DNA from 4 places in the Pseudomonas sp. TE3644 genome. Region 3 is predicted to be linked to each of the others. Evidence: predicted binding sites of a transcription regulator. Region 3 holds the regulator's gene; each other region holds the start of a gene.
The links. Region 3 encodes sigma-54, which starts transcription at its own class of promoters, with help from an activator protein. Its sites were predicted from a motif close to ANTGGCATNNANNTTGCTNT; they were not measured.
Positions count from the first base shown of each region.

Region 1: ACZ9GA_RS01005 (pilin) is a predicted target of sigma-54. The motif match lies at 1,595-1,614, and genes of this name have one in related genera.
Region 2: ACZ9GA_RS20545 (circularly permuted type 2 ATP-grasp protein) is a predicted target of sigma-54. The motif match lies at 3,816-3,835, and genes of this name have one in related genera.
Region 4: nirB (nitrite reductase large subunit NirB) is a predicted target of sigma-54. The motif match lies at 1,671-1,690, and genes of this name have one in related genera.

Region 1 is NZ_JBWBQF010000001.1:213,102-218,390, reverse strand. Features, by position in the region: gene ACZ9GA_RS01020 (hypothetical protein) at 91-486, shown strand; tRNA gene ACZ9GA_RS01015 (tRNA-Thr) at 510-585, opposite strand; gene ACZ9GA_RS01010 (pilin) at 652-1,068, opposite strand; gene ACZ9GA_RS01005 (pilin) at 1,126-1,548, opposite strand; partial or broken gene pilB (type IV-A pilus assembly ATPase PilB) at 1,775-3,473, shown strand; gene ACZ9GA_RS00995 (type II secretion system F family protein) at 3,477-4,694, shown strand; gene ACZ9GA_RS00990 (prepilin peptidase) at 4,697-5,289, shown strand, end outside.
Region 2 is NZ_JBWBQF010000001.1:4,655,815-4,661,103, forward strand. Features, by position in the region: gene ACZ9GA_RS20530 (c-type cytochrome) at 1-529, shown strand, start outside; gene ACZ9GA_RS20535 (transglutaminase family protein) at 616-1,413, opposite strand; gene ACZ9GA_RS20540 (alpha-E domain-containing protein) at 1,410-2,360, opposite strand; gene ACZ9GA_RS20545 (circularly permuted type 2 ATP-grasp protein) at 2,374-3,783, opposite strand; gene ACZ9GA_RS20550 (ribonuclease E inhibitor RraB) at 4,187-4,528, opposite strand; gene ACZ9GA_RS20555 (hypothetical protein) at 4,743-4,979, opposite strand; gene ACZ9GA_RS20560 (LTA synthase family protein) at 5,169-5,289, opposite strand, start outside.
Region 3 is NZ_JBWBQF010000001.1:5,388,655-5,393,943, reverse strand. Features, by position in the region: gene ACZ9GA_RS23855 (helix-turn-helix domain-containing protein) at 1-295, shown strand, start outside; gene ACZ9GA_RS23850 (HPr family phosphocarrier protein) at 453-728, opposite strand; gene rapZ (RNase adapter RapZ) at 745-1,602, opposite strand; gene ptsN (PTS IIA-like nitrogen regulatory protein PtsN) at 1,605-2,069, opposite strand; gene hpf (ribosome hibernation-promoting factor, HPF/YfiA family) at 2,082-2,390, opposite strand; gene ACZ9GA_RS23830 (RNA polymerase factor sigma-54) at 2,504-4,000, opposite strand; gene lptB (LPS export ABC transporter ATP-binding protein) at 4,193-4,918, opposite strand; gene lptA (lipopolysaccharide transport periplasmic protein LptA) at 4,918-5,289, opposite strand, start outside.
Region 4 is NZ_JBWBQF010000001.1:4,816,191-4,821,479, forward strand. Features, by position in the region: gene nirB (nitrite reductase large subunit NirB) at 1-1,546, opposite strand, end outside; gene ACZ9GA_RS21205 (bifunctional nitrate reductase/sulfite reductase flavoprotein subunit alpha) at 1,836-5,289, opposite strand, start outside.

The DNA of each region.
Region 1 (5,289 bases), 5.2 Mb from region 3:
CCGACTTAACCGCCATAGCCGACATCGGCGGCGCGTCTACGCTGGAATAAAGCTCCGCAACAGGGCTATTTCCAACATAGGCGAACAATCATGAAAATACTCTGCCCGGCGGCACTGCTCATTCTGATGGCAGGCTGCGCCGCGCCGCACAGCGGCCCCGCCAACGATGCCCACGCCCCTGCTCCGGCCAGCGCCGTGGAACTCAAGGGTGACGCAATTCGCTCCGCCCTGGTCGGCCGGCAACTAAGCAGCGTAACCGCAGACGGCAAGCCCTTTACTGAAACCTACAGCCCGGATGGGATCGCGACCATAACCATCAGCGGCAGCGCGGCGCAGAAGGGTAGCTGGCAGATCAATGAGGGGGTGATGTGTGTGAATTACGCGGCGTATGGACAGGAGTGCAATACGATCAAGGCGGATGATCAGTGGGTGTGGTTGATCGATAGTACCAAGATGACTACTAATAACCGGTTTTCGCGGCATTGAGTGGGGTGTGAGGCGATAGGGGATGGTGCCGGGGATAGGAATCGAACCTACGACCTTCGCGTTACGAGTGCGCTGCTCTACCGACTGAGCTACACCGGCGGTTATAGCGCCAAACTACCACCTGTCCATGATCCAATCAACCGATGCTAAGGAAGGTGAGCGCCATCAAATTCCTGGGCAACTGAGCGGAGTCATGGCTACAGGCGCGTCTGTAGTACATCGCCAGCCCGAAGCTGTGGTGAGTGTCCAAGTGATAACCTTTCCTGATACCGAGGACGGTGCATTGGTCAACGTGCAGGTGATAGTTCCCCCTCCCGAACTGACGGTAGCCGACGCAGTTATGCTGCTGCAGGTATTAGTGGTAGTTACCCCGCCAATGGCCGTTGGGGTGGATACATCATCCCCGTTGCTCAAGCTGTTTTGGAGGCCGGCCTTCAATACAGAGGTTTCAGTAATGCCCGCCACGACTGCGGAACGGGACTGAAATTTTTGATAGGCCGGAAACGCTATAGCTGCGAGTAGCCCAGTGATAGCCAGGGAAATCATTAATTCAACTAAAGTAAAACCGTTTACCAGCTTCATAATGCCCACCTGAATACAAAAGCCCGCAAAGCGCGGGCTTATAGTCGCAACTTGCTATCAGTTGGCTGCAGCGGTGTTAGTGCATCCCTTAGGCGTGTAGGTCGAAGCGATCGAGCTGTTTACCGCACAAGTCCAAACACCCGCAGTGGTGCGAGTCAGGGTAATTACGCCTCCTGCCACTTGCGTTGGCGGAGTTAGCAGGGTGCAGCCGATGGTGCCGGCGGTCGAGGAGGCGGACAGCGTGCAGTTCGTGGTGGTGCCGCTTGCTGCGCCAATTGATGTCGCGTCACTGAAAGCGGTGCCGGTAGACATCGCATCTTCGAAGCCTGCTTTCAACGAAGATACTTCTGCCAAACCAGCAGTCACTTTAGCCTTGGCCTGGTAACGGGAGTACGCAGGCAGTGCGATAGCGGCCAGGATGCCAATGATCGCTACCACGATCATCAGTTCGATCAACGTAAAACCTTTCTGTGCTTTCATGTCATCCACTCTCCGAACGTTAAGGGCCATACGACCTGCAAGTATCTGAGCAATGCCCGTGCCAACGACTGCCGTGGAGACTTACAAGAGGTTTCTCGCGAATTCCGACATCCCCCACCGCCCTGCAGGGAAAGAAACTGACATTTATTGTCACTATGTGTAACCCGATTTGGCACCTCCTCCTGACTAGGCTATAAATCACGGATTAGATGTGTACGGTGCCGAGATGAATGATATTGCCCTGACAGGTTTGGCTAAGCATTTGGTCCAGGCTGAATTGCTCACTGACAAAAGCGCACAGCAAGCGCATCAGCAAGCGCAACGCAACAGAACCCCTTTTGTACATTTCCTGGTACAAAATAAACTGGTCAAAAGCCGCGAAGTCGCTGAAATCGCCTGCGAACAGTTCGGCGTGTCCTTCCTGGATTTGAGTACGTTAGACAGGGAATCTCAACCCAAGGGACTGGTAAGTGAAAAGCTGGTCCGCCAGCACCATGCACTGCCTCTATGGCGAAGGGGCAATAAGCTATTTGTCGGGGTGTCGGATCCCACCAACCACCAAGCCATCACGGATATTCAATTCAGCACCGGCCTAACCACGGAAGCCATCCTGGTCGAAGACGACAAGCTGATGGATGCTATCGAGAAATATTTCGACAATGGCAGCACTGGCCTGGAAGGTATGGCCGATGTCGATCTTGATGACCTGGATGTCCAAGTCATGGACACCAACCATGACGAGCCTGTCGCCCAAGAATCTGACGATGCGCCGGTCGTGCGGTTTGTCAACAAGATGCTCTTGGACGCGATTCGCGGCGGCGCCTCGGATTTGCATTTTGAAACCCTACGAAAAAATTTATCGGGTGCGGGTTCGTACCGACGGCATCCTGCGCGAAGTTGCGAAACCGCCAATAAATCTGGCAGGTCGCATAGCTGCGAGGTTAAAGGTGATGGCCAGCCTGGACATTTCCGAGCGGCGCAAGCCGCAGGATGGGCGGATAAAAATGCGGCTGTCAAAAAACAAAGCCATCGACTTCCGTGTGAATACGCTGCCCACCCTTTGGGGCGAGAAAATCGTCATGCGGATCCTTGACCCCTCCAGCGCGCAGATGGGCATTGATGCATTGGGTTACGAGCCCAATCAGAAAGAGTTGTACCTACAGGCACTTCGCCAACCCCAGGGCATGATTTTAGTGACCGGTCCTACTGGCTCGGGTAAAACCGTATCGCTGTACACTGGCCTGAACATACTCAATACCGTAGATATCAACATCTCCACGGCGGAAGACCCTGTCGAGATCAACATGGAAGGTATCAACCAGGTCAACGTCAACCCCCGCCAGGGACTGGACTTCGCGCAAGCCCTACGCTCATTTCTTCGACAAGACCCTGACGTGATCATGGTGGGTGAGATTCGCGACCTGGAAACTGCAGAGATTGCCATCAAGGCCGCCCAGACCGGCCACTTGGTACTCTCCACCTTACACACCAACAGCGCTGCAGAAACCCTTACCCGCCTGCAAAACATGGGTGTTGCGGGCTTCAATATCGCTACCTCCGTGAACCTGATCATTGCCCAACGACTCGCCAGGAAGCTCTGCCCCCTCTGCAAACGCCCCGCTCAGATCCCGAACGAAACTTTGCTGCGCGAAGGTTTTCCCGAGGAACGCGTGGGAACTTTTCAGGTATTCGAGCCCGTTGGGTGCGATCAATGCAACGGGGGGTACAAAGGTCGCCAGGGCATATATGAAGTGGTCAAGAATACCCAAGCGTTGCAACGCCTGATCATGGGTGACTGCAACTCCATCGAGATTTCCACGCAAATGCGAAAAGATGGCTTCAATGACCTGCGTACTTCCGGACTGGAAAAAGTCATGCAGGGCATCACCAGTCTCGAGGAAGTCAACCGGGTCACCAAGGATTAATCAATGGCTGGCAAAGCAGCAAAGATAACTCAGTTCGACTGGGAAGGGAGCGATCGCAAAGGCACCGCAGTCAAGGGCGAGATGGGCGCCATGTCGGCTGCACTGGTCCGGGCGCAGCTGCGCAAGCAAGGCATCAACCCGACCAAGGTGCGCAAGAAAGGCACGGCGCTGTTCAGCAAGGGCAAGCGCATCAAGCCTATGGACATCGCTTTATTTACCCGGCAAATGGCAACCATGATGCGCGCTGGCGTTCCGCTCCTGCAGTCATTCGACATTATCGGCGAAGGCTTTGACAACCCGAACATGCGCAAACTGGTATATGACCTCAAACAACAGGTCGCTGCCGGTAACAGTTTCGCTGTTGCATTGCGCGGCAAGCCGCAGTATTTCGACGACCTTTACTGCAACCTCGTAGATGCTGGCGAGCAAGCAGGTGCACTTGAAACGCTGCTGGATCGTGTAGCCACATACAAAGAGAAGACCGAAGCGCTCAAAGCCAAGATTAAAAAAGCGATGGCTTATCCAATAGCCGTCGTCGTCGTTGCGTTTATCGTCTCGGCGATTCTATTGATCAAAGTGGTGCCGCAGTTCCAATCGGTATTTCAAGGGCTCGGTGCGGAGCTTCCAGCCTTCACGCAGATGGTGATCAATCTTTCCGAGCTGCTGCAGGAGTACTGGCTAATTTTCCTGGCAGGCATTGTCGGCGCGGTGTTCGCCTTCCGATACGCTCACAAGAGCAGCCAGCGTTTCCGTGACGCGTTAGACAGGGCTTCACTGAAAATCCCCATCATTGGCGGCATTTTATACAAGTCATCGGTCGCGCGTTACGCGCGCACTCTTTCCACGACCTTCGCCGCAGGCGTGCCTCTGGTCGAAGCCCTTGACTCTGTGGCAGGCGCGACCGGCAATGTCGTGTTCAAGACCGCCGTCAACCGTATCAAGGTGGACGTATCTACCGGCATGCAACTCAACGTCTCCATGCGGTCCACTGGCGTGTTCCCCACCATGGCCATCCAGATGACGGCCATTGGCGAGGAGTCGGGGTCTTTAGATGACATGCTCGGGAAAGTCGCAAGCTACTTCGAAGCTGAGGTAGACAATATGGTCGACGGCCTGACTAGCCTGCTGGAGCCGATGATCATGGCATTTCTGGGCGTTATCGTGGGTGGCTTGGTCATTGCCATGTACCTTCCCATATTCCAACTTGGCAACGCGATTTAATCATGCCCCTATCCGAATACCTGGCCACCGCCCCCGTGGCCTTCACCCTCTGCGCCCTGATCCTAGGCCTCGTAGTAGGCAGCTTCCTAAACGTCATCATCCACCGCCTCCCGAAAATGATGGAACGCGACTGGAAAGCCCAAGCCCGCGATATCCTCGGCCTACCCGCCGAGCCCGAAGGCCCACGCTACAACCTGATGCTCCCCGCCTCCGCCTGCCCGCACTGCCAGCACAAGATCCGCGCCTGGGAAAACATCCCGGTGGTCAGCTGGCTGGCCCTCAAAGGCCAGTGCAGCCAGTGCAAAGCCCCCATCAGCAAACGCTACCCACTGGTGGAACTGGCCAGCGGCCTGCTGAGCGCCTTCGTGGCCTGGCATTTCGGCTTCGGCTGGGCGGCCGGCGCAATGATGCTGCTGACCTGGGGCCTGCTGGCGATGAGCATGATCGATGCCGATCACCAATTGCTGCCCGATGCACTGGTGCTGCCGCTGCTGTGGCTGGGGCTGATCCTCAATGCCTACGGCGTGTTCGCCAGCCTCACCGATGCCCTGTGGGGCGCCGTGGCCGGTTATCTGGCGCTGTGGCTGGTGTTCTG
Region 2 (5,289 bases), 730 kb from region 3:
AGCGCCGCTGCTGAACAGCGGCAAGCCCCAGGCGTGGCTGGCCATCGAAGACCCTGCCCACCCGTGGCCGCCCCTGGCTGCGGGCAAGCCGAGCGCGGGGCCTTTCTATTTAGTCTGGACCGACCCCGCTGCAGGCCCCATCAGCCCGGAACAGTGGCCGTTCCAGGTCAGCCGCATTCGCAAGCTGTCGTCCGTGGCCGAGCGCTTTCCGGCCATGGTCCCGGCCCCTGCGCTGAAACCTGATGACCCGGTCAATCGGGGCTTTGCGTTGTTCCAGAAAAACTGTTTGGCGTGCCATCGGCTCAATGGCCAGGGGGATGCGCAATTTGGGCCGGATTTGAATATTCCGTTCAGCCCTACCGAGTATTTTGCCGACGGATTCTTGAAGCGCTATATCCGCGATCCGCAGAGTTTGCGGCAGTGGCCGCAAGCGAAGATGCCGGGGTTCAGTGCGCAGGTGTTGCCGGAGGCGGACCTGGATTTGCTGGTGGGGTATTTGAAGCATATGGCGGGGCGGCGGGAGCGGTGACCGACCGGGGCGTCCTCATCGCGCGCAAGCGCGGCTCCTACGATCGGGCGTAGGAGCCGCGCTTGCGCGCGATGCAGGCGACGCGGTTACTGAACCTGCACCTGCAACCCCGGCGTCACATGCACCTTGGCGTGCATCTGCTCGAAGCCACCGCCACGGCGCATGCCACGCACCGGGCAGGCGTCCAGGTAATCCAGCCCCACCGCCAGCTTCAGGTGCCGCTCCGGCCGCGCCAGCTGGTTGGTCACGTCAAAACTGTACCAGGCGCCGTCCACCCAGGCCTCCGCCCAAGCATGACTGGCCAGGTGCGAGCTGTCGCCATTGAACAGGTACCCCGACACGTAGCGCGCCGGCACCTCCAGGCTCCGGGCACAGGCCAGGAACGCATGGGTATGGTCCTGGCACACCCCGGCACGGGCCGCGAAAGCCTGCGCCGCGCTGGTGTCGACCTCGGTGGCACCCGGGCTGTAGGTGATGTGCTGGTTGAGCGCGTGCATCAGGTCAATCAGCGCCGTGCGGTCGGTACGCTGCCCGCACTCCTTGGCCGCAAAGGCGCGCAGGGCCTCGTCGGCTTCGGTCAGGCGGGTGAAGCGACGGAACGGCAATGGCGATTGCGATTCGTGCTCGGCCTCGCGGGTTTCGTCGATGTCCACCTGGCCCCGGGCACCGATGATGATGTCGTGGTGCGGCTCGTCCAGGGTCAGCACATGGAGGATATTGCCGAACGGGTCCAACTGCGCGCGCACCTGGCGAGGCAAGTCCAACTGCCAGCTCAGCACGTGCTGGCGCTCGCTGTCGTGGGGCGTCAGGCGCAGGTACTGGATGCTGGCACGCACTTCATCATCGTAGTGGTACGCGGTCTCGTGACTGATGGAGAGTCTCATACTGCCTCCAGGTAAGAACTGTGAATGGCATTACCCAGCTGGGCCACCAGCGGGATGAAGTCGGTCAACCAGGTGTGCAGCCCTTCATCCAGGATCTCACTGATACCGGTGTAGCGCAGGCGAGCGTCCAGCTCGGCAGCCAGCCTCTGGGCTGGGCGGCCGTTGAGGCCGGGCAGCGAGGCCAGTATCTGGTCGATTTCTTCGGTACAGGCACGCAGCGAGCGCGGCACGTCGGCGCGCAGCAGCAACAGCTCCGCCACGTTGTGGGCCGAGGGTGCGTCGCGGTAGATCTCGGTGTACGCCTCGAACGACGACAGGGCGCGCAGCAAGGCGCTCCACTGGTAATAACTGCGCGCCGAGTCCTCGTCCACCGATTCGGCCTCGTCACCCAACATTTCGTAGCGGGCATCCACCAGGCGCAGGGTGTTGTCCGCGCGCTCGATAAACGTGCCCAGGCGGATGAAGCGGAAGGCGTCGTTGCGCATGATGGTGCCGTAGGTGGCACCGCGGAACAGGTGCGAACGCTCCTTGATCCACTCACAGAAGCGGCTCAGGCCATAACGGCCCAGGCCCTGCTCGGCAATGCCGCGAATCTCCAGCCAGGTGGCGTTGATGTTTTCCCACATGTCGGCGGTGATGCGCCCGCGCACCGCATGGGCGCAAGCCCGGGCCGCGCCCAGGCAGCTATAGAGGCTGGCCGGGTTGCTGGCATCCAGGGCAAAAAAATGCAGCAAGCGCTCGGCGTGCAGCTTGCCGTGGCGCTCCAGGTAATCGTCCAGGGTGCCGGTGATCAACAGCGGCATGGCCATTTCTTCAAGGCCATCGCCACGGCCGTCCTGGGGCATCAGGGACAGCGAATAGCTGACCTCGAGCATGCGCGCCAGGTTCTCCGCGCGCTCCAGGTAACGCGACATCCAATACAGGTCAGAGGCAGTTCTACTCAGCATTTGGCAGGCATCCTTAATCCTCGACCACCCAGGTGTCCTTGGTTCCGCCACCCTGTGACGAGTTGACCACCAGCGAGCCTTCGCGCAGCGCCACGCGGGTCAGCCCGCCAGGTACCACACGGGTTTCGCGGCCAGCCAGCACGAACGGGCGCAGGTCGATATGGCGCGGGGCTATGCCGTTTTCGACGAAGGTAGGGCAGGTCGACAATGACAGCGTCGGTTGCGCGATATAGGCGTGGGGCCGGGCCTTGAGCCGGGCGCGGAAGTTTTCGATCTCGGCCGCCGAGGCCGCAGGGCCCACCAGCATGCCGTAGCCGCCCGAGCCCTGGGTCTCCTTGACCACCAGGTCCGGCAGGTTGGCCAGCACGTGGGACAGCTCACTGGGGTTGCGGCATTGCCAGGTGGGCACGTTCTTGAGGATCGGCTCTTCGTCCAGGTAGAAACGGATCATGTCGGTGACATACGGGTACACCGACTTGTCGTCGGCAACGCCTGTACCGATGGCGTTGGCCAGCACCACATTGCCCGACCGGTAGGCCGCCAGCAGCCCCGGCACACCCAACATCGAATCGGGGTTGAACGCCAGCGGGTCGAGGAAGGCGTCGTCCAGGCGACGGTAAATCACGTCCACCGCCTTGGGGCCATCGGTGGTGCGCATGAACACGCGGTCGTCGCGCACGAACAGGTCGGCGCCTTCCACCAATTCCACGCCCATCTCACGCGCCAGGAAGGCGTGTTCGAAGAACGCACTGTTGAACCGCCCAGGCGTCAGCACCACCACGCTGGGGTTATCCAGGGGGCTGGAGCTTTTCAGGGTGTCCAGCAGCATGCTCGGGTAGTGGTCGATGGGGGCGATGCGCTGGGCCGCGAACAGCTCGGGGAACAGGCGCATCATCATCTTGCGGTCTTCGAGCATGTAGCTCACGCCGCTGGGCGTGCGCAGGTTGTCTTCCAGCACGTAATAGCTGCCATCGCCATCACGCACCAGGTCCACGCCGGAAATATGCGAGTAGATGTCGCGGTGCAGGTTGAGGCCCTGCATCGCCAGCTGGTACTGCTCGTTGGCCAGCACCTGCTCGGCGGGGATGATCCCGGCCTTGATGATGCGCTGGTCGTGATACAGGTCAGCCAGGAACATGTTCAGCGCCTTCACGCGCTGGATGCAGCCGCGCTCCACCACTCGCCATTCACTGGCCGGGATGCTGCGCGGGATGGTATCGAAAGGGATCAGCCGCTCGGTACCCTGCTCGTCGCCATAGAGCGTGAAGGTGATGCCAGCCCGGTGGAACAGCAGATCGGCTTCCCGGCGCCGCTGGGCCAGGAGCTCTTCGGGGGTGTCGGCCAGCCAGCGCGCGAACTCCCGATAATGCGGGCGGACAATACCGCCGGCATCGTACATCTCATCATAAAAGGTGCGGATCATGCCGTACTCCTTGTCACCCGGACACCAAGCCCATCGCAAGGCCCGTGCCAGCGGCAGAAACGCTTAAAAAACAACAGGTTGGATTATTGGATAATCAGGCACGCACCATTCCTGTGCATGACGTGGCCCAACCGGTTCCCGTACGCTTCATTGCGAAGCGGTCCTAGCAGGTTATTGCTAAGACCAGCATAGACAGAGATGATTTCAGAAACCTGGCGCAACACAGATTTTTTCGTTGTCCGGAGGACCGCGTCGCCTGCATCGCGACCAAGGTCGGCTCCTACACCGGACGACGTAGGAGCCGACCTTGGTCGCGATGCAGACGCCGCCATTTCAAGCACAAACACCCAGAAACCAAAACGGCCAGCCTTGTGGGCCAGCCGCTGTGTACAGCACTGTCTGTCTAAGCCTGCAGGCGCTGAACCTGGTGTTTCACGCCCCACCCTTCTATCTCGCCGCCCAGCGGCTCGATCACGGCTTCAAAATCCTGCTCGAACTCGCCGATGCCGCCATAGGTGGCGTACATCACCTTGCTCAACTCCAGGTGCCAGGCCCCATCGTCCCGTTCACTGACCTGGGCATTGAGTGATTCGCCCTGAAACTTTCCCGCCGCCGTACGCGCACGCTTCTCGTCCGGAAACACGGCATAAAACTCGATGGGGTGGATGCTGGCAAAGTCGAAACCGCCTTCTTTCATGCGGCGCAGCACGTGGGTGCTGATGTCTTCTTGATAGGCTGTGCTCATGGATCGTCCTCCTCATCATTGATGGATAGACTTTCAGTACTTCCAGGACCTCCGTTGACAGATAACTGCAATGGGAATGCGCGACCGCAGGGTCACCCGGAAACAAGCATGGAGCTGACAAGACAAGGGGCGGGCCAGGCAGATGGCCGTCCTCGGTTGCAGAGTAGCGCGAAGGCAGCGCCTGTGCCAGAGGGCCAGGCGCACGCAATGCAGATCAGGCGACTTGCGTCACGGAAACGATTTCCATGGCGTTGAGTTCCTTGAGTGCCTTGGCCGCAGGTTCCGCGGCGCGGTTGTCGAAATCATTGAGGTCGGCCTTTTCCAGCACCGGCCGGTAATAGGCGCGCACGTGGCGGGCGGCTTCTTCCTTGTCCGGACGTTGCTCGGCGTCTATTTCAAGGTTCAGCTTCTGGCCGTGCTCATCGATAAAAGCGATTTGCCACTTTTTCATCAATTTCTCCTCGGCAGAACGGAGTTGCAACGCAAGGCATCAGCCTCACTTCACTTGACCGGCCTTGCGCCGCATCGTTCCGTCGGGGTAACGCTGTAGCCGCTGCCGCAGGCTGCGCTGGCCCTATGCCTTACTGGAGATGTCCAGGGTACATGAGGGCCAGCGCAGCCTGGCGGCAGCGGCTACAGGTTACTTGGAGTCAACCACGCCCGCGGTGTTGTCCAACAGGCTCTTGGTGGCCGTCTGGATGAACGCGTCGAGCTTGTTCAGCAGGTCGGCCTGGTCAGGCTGATCAGTGATGGACTCGGCT
Region 3 (5,289 bases):
ATTTTCCGAGCTGGAAGCGGCAATGTCGACGCAATCGCGAGCGAATGCGGAAGCACTTTTCCAGCAGCATCTGCGAGAAATGCCGCTGCATGAGCTTCGCCAGGCAAAGGCAATGAGCCAGGCAGCACTAGCGCAGACCTTGCAGGTCAATCAGGCGGCCATTTCCAAGATGGAGCGTCGTACCGACATGTATATCAGCACCTTGCGCAACTACATTCGAGCAATGGGAGGCGAGTTGGACATCATCGCGACATTTCCCGAAGGCCAGGTAAAAATCGAGAACTTCGCCAACTGACAGCATGTAGCCGCTGCCGCCAGGCTGCGCTGGCCCTTGAATGCGCTGGAGATTGTCAGTGAGGCCCAGGGCCAGCGCAGCCTGCGGCAGCGGCTCCATGCATCCAACAAAAAGCCCGGCACTTTGGCCGGGCTTTTTGTTGGGTGGGGCAGGGCGGTCATTCGCCTTCGTCGAACTTGTTGTTGATCAGCTCGACGATCGCCGCCATGGCTTCGTCCTGTTGCGCGCCCTCGGTTTGCAGGTGCACTTGGGTGCCCTTGCCGGCCGCCAGCATCATGACGGCCATGATGCTCTTGCCGTCGATCAGGCTTTGCGAGTTGCGACCAATGCGCACCTGGCAGTCGGGGAATTTGCCGGCAACGCCGACGAACTTGGCCGCGGCACGGGCGTGCAGGCCAAGCTTGTTGATGATTTCGATTTCACGAGCAGGCATCGCGATGGGGATCCTTTCAACTGAGGTCGCGGTGGCGAACCTGGACATTCTTGAGCGTCTGCTGCAGCGCCTGGCCCAGCCGTTCGGTCAGGTAGACCGAACGATGGTGCCCGCCGGTGCAGCCGATGGCAATGGTGACGTAGGCACGGTTGCTGGCGGCGAAGCGCGGCAGCCATTTCTGCAGGTAGGTGGCGATGTCCTGGTACATCTCCTCGACGTCCGGCTGGGCAGCCAGGTAATCGATGACGGGCTGTTCGAGCCCCGAATGGTCGCGAAGTTCAGGCTTCCAGTAGGGGTTGGGCAGGCAGCGCACGTCGAACACCAGGTCGGCGTCCACCGGCATGCCACGCTTGAAGCCAAAGGACTCCACCAGGAACGCGGTGCCAGGCTCCGGCTTGTTCAGCAGCCGCAGCTTGAGCGAGTCGCGCAGCTGGTACAGATTCAGATGAGTGGTATTGATCTTCAGGTCAGCCAAGTCGGCGATCGGGCTGAGCAGGTTGGTCTCCACCCGAATGGCCTCGGCCAGCGAGCGGTTGGCCGTGCTCAGCGGGTGGCGGCGACGGGTCTCCGAGAAGCGCTTGAGCAGGGTTTCCTCGTCCGCGTCCAGGTACAGCACATCGCATTGGATGTGCTTGTCGCGGGCTTGCTGCAGCAACTGCGGGAACTGCGACAGGTCACTGGGCAGGTTGCGGGCGTCGATCGACACGGCCACCAGCGGCTGCGCCAGTTCGGTACGGATCAAGGCCCGTTCGGCCAGCTCCGGCAGCAGCCCGGCGGGCAGGTTGTCGATGCAATAGAAACCGTTGTCTTCCAGCACGTCCAGCGCAGTGCTTTTGCCTGAGCCGGAGCGGCCGCTGACGATGATCAGGCGCATGGTCAATGACCTTTCTGTTCGTCCAGAACCACTTGATAGAGGGCTTCGCTGCTGGACGCAGAACGCAGGCGCTCACGCACGTCGGCGCGGTCGAGCATGCCGGCGATCTGGCTCAGCAGGGCCAGGTGTTCGTTGGTGGCTTCCTGGGGTACCAGGAGCACGAAGACCAGGTCAACCGGAGCGCCATCGATGGCGTCGTAGTCGATCTTGTTCTCCAGGTGCAGCAGGGCGCTGATCGGCGTGGCGCAGCCGGCCAGGCGGCAATGGGGGATGGCAATACCGTTGCCAAAGCCCGTCGAGCCCAGTTTTTCGCGGGCGATCAGGCTGTCGAACACCACCTGCATCTCAAGGCCCGGAACCTCCCGGGCGATCAGGTTGGCGATGTGTTCGAGTACTTTTTTCTTGCTGCCGCCCGGCACGTTCACGAGGGAACGGCCGGGGGTCAGGATGTGTTCAAGTCGGATCATGGGTGGGGAGTGTCAGCGGGCAGTCGCGCCTTGCAGCAGACTCTGCTGTTTTTCCTTATGCTTTTTGAGTTGGCGATCAAGCTTGTCGGTCAGCAGGTCGATGGCCGCGTACATGTCGTCATGTTCCGCGTTGGCCACTACCTCACCGCCGGGTACGCGCAGGGTGGCCTCGATTTTCTGTTTCAGCTTCTCGACCTCCATGATGACCTGCACGTTGGTTATCTTGTCGAAATGGCGCTCCAATCGGTCGAGTTTCTCACCGATGTAAGTGCGCATGGCGTCGGTCACAACCAGTTGATGTCCACTGATGTTGACTTGCATACCGCTTTCTCCTTATTGCCAGTGCATAAAGAGACAGGTTGGATAACCTGCCACTGGAACGCTGTGGCACATCCGGTACGCCCACTGGCAGCGCCTTGACGCTGCCAGGAGGATCACATCAGCCGCTTGCGTTCGCTCGAAGGGGCGATCCCGAGGGATTCGCGGTACTTGGCGACAGTGCGGCGGGCGACCTGGATGCCTTGTGCCTCCAGTAAACCAGCGATCTTGCTGTCACTCAATGGCTTTTTCTGATTTTCGGCCGCAACCAGTTTCTTGATGATCGCGCGGATCGCCGTGGACGAGCATTCACCGCCCTCGGAGGTGCTGACGTGGCTGGAAAAAAAGTATTTCAGCTCGTAGATGCCGCGAGGGGTGTGCATGTATTTCTGGGTGGTTACCCGCGAAATGGTCGACTCGTGCATGCCCACCGCTTCGGCGATGTCGTGCAGCACCAGCGGCTTCATGGCTTCGTCGCCGTAGTCGAGGAAACCACGCTGGTGCTCGACGATCTGGCTGGCGACTTTCATCAGGGTTTCGTTGCGGCTTTGCAGGCTCTTGATGAACCAGCGGGCTTCCTGCAACTGGTTGCGCATGAAGGTGTTGTCGGCGCTGGTATCGGCACGGCGAACGAAGCCTGCGTACTGCGGGTTGACGCGCAGGCGCGGCACCGCTTCCTGGTTCAGCTCCACCAGCCAGCGGTCGCTGTCCTTGCGCACGATCACGTCGGGCACCACGTACTCGGCCTCGCTGGACTCGATCTGCGAGCCGGGGCGCGGGTTGAGGCTTTGCACCAGTTCGATGATCTGGCGCAGCTCGTCTTCCTTGAGCTTCATGCGGCGCATCAGCTGGCTGTAGTCACGGCTGCCCAGCAGGTCGATGTAGTCGGCCACCAGGCGCTGCGCTTCGGCCAGCCAAGGGGTCTTGGCGTGCATCTGGCGCAGTTGCAGCAGCAGGCACTCGCTGAGGTCGCGGGCACCGATGCCGGCTGGCTCGAATTGCTGGATGCGGTGCAGCACGGCTTCGACTTCGTCGAGCTCGATGTCCAGTTCCGGGTCGAACGAGTCGCAGATTTCCTGCAGGGTCTCGTCCAGGTATCCCTGGTTGTTGATGCAATCGATCAGGGTGACCGCGATCAGGCGATCGGTATCGGACATGGGCGCCAGGTTGAGTTGCCACAGCAGATGGCTTTGCAGGCTCTCGCCGGCCGACGTGCGGGTGGTGAAGTCCCATTCGTCGTCATCGTTGCTGGGCAGGCTGCTGGCGCTGGTCTGGTAGATGTCTTCCCACGCGGTGTCCACGGGAAGCTCGTTGGGAATGCGTTCGCTCCATTCACCGTCCTCGAGGTTGTCGACGGTGGGTGCCGAGGTTTCCTGGTAACTCGGTTCCTGGATTTCCGGCGTGACCTGCTGTTCGGCCTTGTCGGCCATGGGGTCACTGTTGTCGAAGTCGTCGCCTTCTTCCTGGCGCTCGAGCATCGGGTTGGATTCCAGGGCCTCTTGAATCTCCTGTTGGAGGTCCAGTGTGGAGAGCTGGAGGAGGCGGATGGCCTGTTGCAACTGCGGTGTCATCGTCAGTTGCTGGCCCATTCTTAGGACGAGCGATGGTTTCATGGCAGGGGCTTAACACCTTATTCGCCGGCGCAGAGCGCCATCCACTACAGGGCGCCGAGGCTTTCGGCTTTTGTCGTAAGCAAATTATATGCCTGAAACCGAAGTGTTTGCCTAGAGCGATGCCGCAATAAAACCCCCAATGGGGTTAAAAAAGTTGCGGCACGCCCAGGCAACCAGCCAACACCTCGCCTGTTACAGGCGGAACTCGTGACCGAGGTAAACCTCTTTCACCAGTTGGTTTGCCAGGATGGTTTCAGCGTCGCCTTCGGCGATCAGCTGGCCATCGTTGACGATGTAAGCGGTTTCGCAGATGTCCAGCGTCTCGCGAACGTTGTGGTCGGTGATCAATACGCCGATGCCCTTGTTCTTGAGGTGGTGGATGATCTGCTTGATGTCACCGACCGAGATCGGGTCGACACCGGCGAACGGTTCGTCCAGCAGGATGAACTTGGGCGCGGTGGCCAGCGCACGGGCGATTTCCACCCGGCGGCGTTCGCCACCGGACAGGCTCATGCCCAGGTTGTCGCGGATGTGGGTGATGTGGAATTCCTGCAGCAGGCTTTCCAGCTCCTTCACGCGGCCGGCCTTGTCCAGTTCCTTGCGGGTTTCCAGGATGGCCATGATGTTGTCCGACACCGACAGCTTGCGGAAGATCGAGGCTTCCTGCGGCAGGTAGCCGATGCCCGACAGCGCGCGGCCGTGCATGGGCTGGTGGCTGACGTCCAGGTCGTCGATCAGCACGCGGCCCTGATCGGCGCGCACCAGGCCCACGATCATGTAGAAACAGGTGGTCTTGCCGGCGCCGTTAGGCCCCAGCAAGCCGACGATCTGCCCACTTTCGATGGAGATGCTGACATCCCGCACAACCTGCCGGCCCTTGTAGGCCTTGGCCAGGTGCTGGGCTTTGAGAATAGCCATTACTTGCCCTGCTGCTGGTCGGTTTTGCTTTTGGGCTGGATGACCATGTCGATCCGTGGCCGTGGCGTGACCTTGGCGCCCGTGGCGCGGCCGGCGTTGACCACCTGCTTGACGGTGTCGTAGACGATCTTCTCGCCTTCGGACGTGTTGCCGTCATTCACCACCTTGGCCTGGTCGATCAGGATGATGCGGTTCTGCGCCGAGAAGTACTGGATGGTCTTGCCGTAACCCTGCACGATCGGCTTGTCGATGGCCGGTTTCTGCTCGTAGTACGCCAGGTTGCCCACCGACGTGAACACGTCGACGTCGCCTTGCGCGTTGCGGGTGATGGTCACGGTGTTGCCGGTGATCTTCATGGTGCCCTGGGTAAT
Region 4 (5,289 bases), 570 kb from region 3:
GCATCTCGTCGAAGCTGTGAATGCCCTCGACGCGGGCCAGGGCGTAGAGCTCTTGACGGGTATGGGCGAAGTGCTCGCACAGGCTCTTGTCCACGGCCACGCCGCGGGCCACCAGTTCGTGCTCGAACACCTGCTTGAGCAACGCCGCGCAGCCGCCGCAGCCGGTGCACGCCTTGGTCTGCGCCTTGAGGCTGGGCAGGTCGCCGCAGCCGCTGTCGATGGCGGCGCATACGGCGCCCTTGGTGACGTTGTGGCACGAGCACAGGGTGGCGCTGTCGGGCAGGGCGTCGGCGCCCAGGGTGGGCGCACCGTCGCTGAGCGGCAGAATCAGGCTGGCCGGATCCTTGGGCAGGGCAATGCCGTTCTGCACGTATTGCAGCAGGGTGTCGTAATAGCTGTTGTCGCCCACCAGCACGGCGCCCAGCACCTTGGTGCCGCAGGGCGATACCACCAGGCGCCGGTAACTGGCGTTGGCCTCGTCGATGAAGCGATAGCTCTTGGCGCCCGGCGTGGCCGCGTGGGCGTCGCCGATGGAGCCTACGTCCACACCCAGCAGCTTGAGCTTGGTGGACATGTCGGCGCCGGTGAACAGCGCACCGCCCTGCCCCGCCAGCTCGGCGGCCACGTTACGCGCCATGCTGTAGCCGGGGGCGACCAGGCCGAAGACGCTGCCGTTCCAGGACGCGCATTCGCCGATGGCGAAGATAGCCGGGTCGCTGGTGCGGCACAGTTCGTCCACCACCACACCGCCACGCGGGGCGATTTCCAGGCCGCTGCTGCGGCCCAGGGCGTCCTGCGGGCGGATGCCGGCGGAGAACACGATCAGGTCGGTTTCCAGGGACTCGCCGCCGTCAAAGTTCATGCGGTAGCGGTACTCGTCGCCCGCCACGATGGCCTGGGTGGCGCGCGACACATGCACGCCCACGCCCAGGGCTTCAATCTGCGCGCGCAGGGCGGCGCCGCCTTCGTTGTCCAGTTGCACCGGCATCAGGCGCGGGGCGAACTCCACCACGTGCGCTTCCAGGCCCAGGGACTTGAGCGCGTTGGCCGCCTCCAGGCCCAGCAGGCCGCCGCCCACCACCACGCCACGGCGGGCGTTGGCGGCGGCTGCGCGGATGGCGTCCAGGTCGTCGAGGGTGCGGTACACCAGTCGCGCGTTGCCTTCGGAGCCGGCGATCGGTGGCACGAAGGGATAGGAACCGGTGGCCAGCACCAGTTGGTCGTAGTCATAACGGCCCTGGCGGGTGACGACCTGGCGGTTGTCGCGGTCGATCTCCAGCACCGCTTCGTGCAGGTGCAGGGTCACGCCGTGCTCGCCATAGAAGCTGGCGTCGGCCATGGCCAGGGCTTCAGCGTCCTTGCCGCCAAAGTACTCGGACAGGTGCACGCGATCGTAGGCGCGCTGCCGCTCTTCGCCGAACACCCGCACCTCGAACTGCGCCAGGGCCCCGCGTTCAATCAGCTGCTCGACACAGTGGTGGCCGACCATGCCGTTGCCGACGATGATCAGTTGCTGGCGTGGCTTGATCGTCATGATTGCGTTCATGCGGTTTTTCCTCGAACAAAAAAAAGACGCCTGGAGCCGTTAAGCTCCAGGCGCCTTTGCCTGGTATCTGTGTGTATTGCCCCTGGGTGCGATCGCCGTTGAACGCGGGTGGGCTGATAGTCTCAAAGCAGGTTGCATGCCAACACGCGATACAACCGTAGCCGCTGCCGCCAGGCTGCGCTGGCCCGTATGCCAACCTGAATTATGCGGGTGTACGCGAGGGCCAGCGCAGCCTGGCGGCAGCGGCTACGGGGCCAGGTTGGTGCGTTTGGGCCTTGAGTGCCTCGTTTCAGTACACATCGCGCAGGTAGCGCTTGTCCTTGCTCATCTGCGCCACGTACGCCTCGGCGTCCACGCCGCCGTGCTCGGCGATCACCGCCTTGAGCGCCGCGTCCACATCCTTGGCCATGCGGCTGGCGTCGCCACACACATAGAAGTGCGCGCCCTGCTCCAGCCATGACCACAGCAAGGCCCCCTGCTCCAGCAGGCGTTGCTGCACGTAAATCTTCTGCGCCTGATCACGGGAGAACGCCGTATCCAGGCGCTGCAGATGACCTTGCTCACGCCACGCCAGCAATTGCTGCTGATAGTAGAAATCCGTGCCCCGGCGCTGCTCACCGAACAACAGCCAGTGGGGGCCCGTGGCACCGCTGGCCTGGCGCTCCTGCAGGAAGGCGCGGAACGGCGCCACACCCGTGCCTGGCCCTACCATGATCATTGGCGCGGTGGGATCGGCCGGTACTTTGAAATGCCGCGACGGCTGCACGAAGATCGACACCAGGCCATGGCTGGCGCGGTCGGCCAGGAACGCCGAACACACGCCGCTGCGCGCCCGGTCGTTGTGGCGGTAGCGCACGGTGGAGACGGTCAGGTGCACTTCGTCGGGGTTGGCCTTGGGGCTGGAGCTGATGGAGTACAGGCGCGGCTGCATGGGTTTGAGCAGGCCCAGCAGTTCGTCCACGCTCAGTTCGACGGGGAACTCGTCCAGCAGGTCGAGCAGCTGTCGGCCCCATAGCCACTGGGTCAATGCCTGCTTGTTGTCCGCCGCCAGCAGCTCGGCCAGCCGTTCGCTGGCGCTGCGTTCGGCCACCAGCGCGAGCCACGCCGGCGTGATGCGGGTGATCTCGAAATGCTTGTGCAGCGCCTGGGCCAAGGGCATTTCACCCTGGTCGGGCACCTGCACATGCTGGCCGCTGTCCAGGCCCAGGGTGGCCAGCAGTTCTTCAACCAGGGTCAGGCAGTTGGTGGGCCACACGCCCAGGGCGTCGCCGGCCTCGTAGACCAGGCCGGTGTCCTGCAGATTGAAGACGATCTGGCGGGTTTCCTTCTCGGCACCCGGGCCATTGAGCAGGATGTTGTGCTTGATGCGCACCTGGCACGGGCGCTGGCGGCTGTAGGCGGTGTAGTCGGGCGCTGCCTTGACCGGCGCCTCGGCACTCAAGGCACGGCTGACGGCCTGCAGCCAGCCTTCGGCGGGTTGCTGATAATCGGGCTCGCAGTCCACCCGTGGCACCAGCGGCGTCGCCCCCAGGTGTTGCAGGCGCTCGTCGAGCTTGCGGCCGAATCCGCAGAACTGATCGTAACTGCTGTCGCCCAGCGCCAGCACCGCGTAGCGAACCCCGGCCACCTGCGCCGCCACGTCGCCCTGCAACGCCGCCCACAGGCCGCTGCCATTGTCGGGGGCATCGCCATCGCCAAAGGTACTGGCGATCATCAACACGCTATCGGCCTGTTGCAGCTGGGCCAGCTCCACGTCATCCATGCAGCTGACCTGCACCTCAAGCCCGGCACCGCGCAGTTGCTCGCCGCACAGCCCGGCCAGTGCCTCGGCGTTGCCAGTTTGCGAGGCCCACAGCACCCACTGCCGCGGCTTCTGCGCTACGGCCTGGGCGCTGGCGCCGGTGCGGGAAAACAGCCCTGCCAACAGGCCATCGATCAGTACACGCTTGCGCCCTTCGATGGGCGCCGAGGCCGGCAGCACCGGCACGCCTTGGTTGGCCTTGCCCAACACGCTGGCCAACCCGGTGAGGTAGCCCTGCATGTACAGCTGCTCATCGGCGCCCAGTTGCACATCGAAACGGGGCGCTATGCCCAGCAGGCGGCTCAGTTCTTCGGTGGCCATGGGCACGGCTTCCTCGGTGGGCAGGTCGACGGTGGGGATGCGTTCGCCGCTGACGCGGGTCAGCGCCACGGCGCTGTACTTGAATTCCGGCTGCCAGGACACCGGGTCGATGGCGTCGCTGGTCACCGCGTTGATGGCCAGGTCATCGCCGTACAGGTCGTTCCAGTGGAACGGCGCGAACAGGTTGCCCGGCAGCACCCGGTCGCTGAGCCGTGCGGGCAGCACGGCATGACCACGGCGGCTTTGCAGGCGCACCTGGTCGCGCTCGGCGATGCCCCTGCTCGTGGCATCCTCGGGGTGGATTTCGACAAAGGGGCCAGGGTTGAGCTTGTTGAGGCTGGCGACCTTGCCGGTCTTGGTCAGGGTGTGCCATTGGTGCTGCACCCGGCCAGTGTTGAGCACCAGCGGGTAGTCGTCATCGGGCAGCTCGGCGGGGGCCATGTGCGGGCGCGGGAAAAACCGCGCACGGCCGTCATCCGTGGGGAAGCGCGGACCGTCAGGCGTCAGGTAGCGCACGGGGTTGCGGTCGTCGTCACGGCCGGGTTCGCACGGCCATTGCAGCGGTGTCTGGCGCAGGCGCGAGTAATCGGCGCCGCGCACGTCGTAACCGGTGTCGGGGTTGTGGAAGCCTTTGATCTCGTCGAACACCGCCTCGGCGCTGTCGTAGCTGAAGGCCGCTTCGAAGCCCATTGCACAGGCCACGCGGGCGATGATCTGCCAGTCCGGCAAGGTATCGCCAGGGGCGTCCACGGCCTTCTGCATCAGCGTGAGGTTGCGCTCGGAATTGATCATCACCCCTTCGGCCTCGGCCCACAGGGCGCCGGGCAGCAGGATGTCGGCGTAGCGGTTGGTTTCGGTGTCGAGGTAGGCGTCCTGGGTGATCACCAGTTCGGCGGCCTGCAGGGCGTCGATCACCCGCTGGCGATTGGGCACGCTGGCCACCGGGTTGGTGCAGATAATCCAGCAGGCCTTGATGGCGCCGTCGCGCATCTGTTCGAACATATCGATAGTGCCGGCGCCGGTGTCGCTGCGCAGCGTGCCCGGCGGCAACTGCCACTGCTGCTCGACGAACGCGCGGTCACGCTCCACCAGCAGCGAGCGCTGCCCCGGCAAGCCCGGCCCCATGTAACCCATTTCGCGACCACCCATGGCATTGGGCTGGCCCGTCAGCGAGAACGGCCCGCTGCCGGGCCGGCACAGGGCGCCGGTGGCCAGGTGCAGGTTGCACAGGGCGTTGGTGTTCCAGGTGCCGTGGGTGCTCTGGTTCAGGCCCATGGTCCAGCAGCTCATCCAGTTTGGCGCCTGGGCGATCCACTCGGCGGCCTTGAGAATATCGGCCTCGGCCAGGCCGGTGATCTGCGCCACCATGGCAGGCGTGTAATCGGCCAGGAATTCCGGCATCGCCGCCCAGCCCTGGGTATGGCGGGTGATGAAGTCGTTGTCGACATGGCCATTGCGATGCAGCAGGTGCAGCAAGCCGTTGAGCAACGCCAAGTCGGTGCCGGGACGGATCTGCAAAAACAGGTCGGCCTTGTCGGCAGTCGCGCTGCGCCGGGGATCGACCACAATCAGCCGCGCCCCCGCCTTGACCCGGTCGAGCAAGCGCAGAAACAGGATGGGG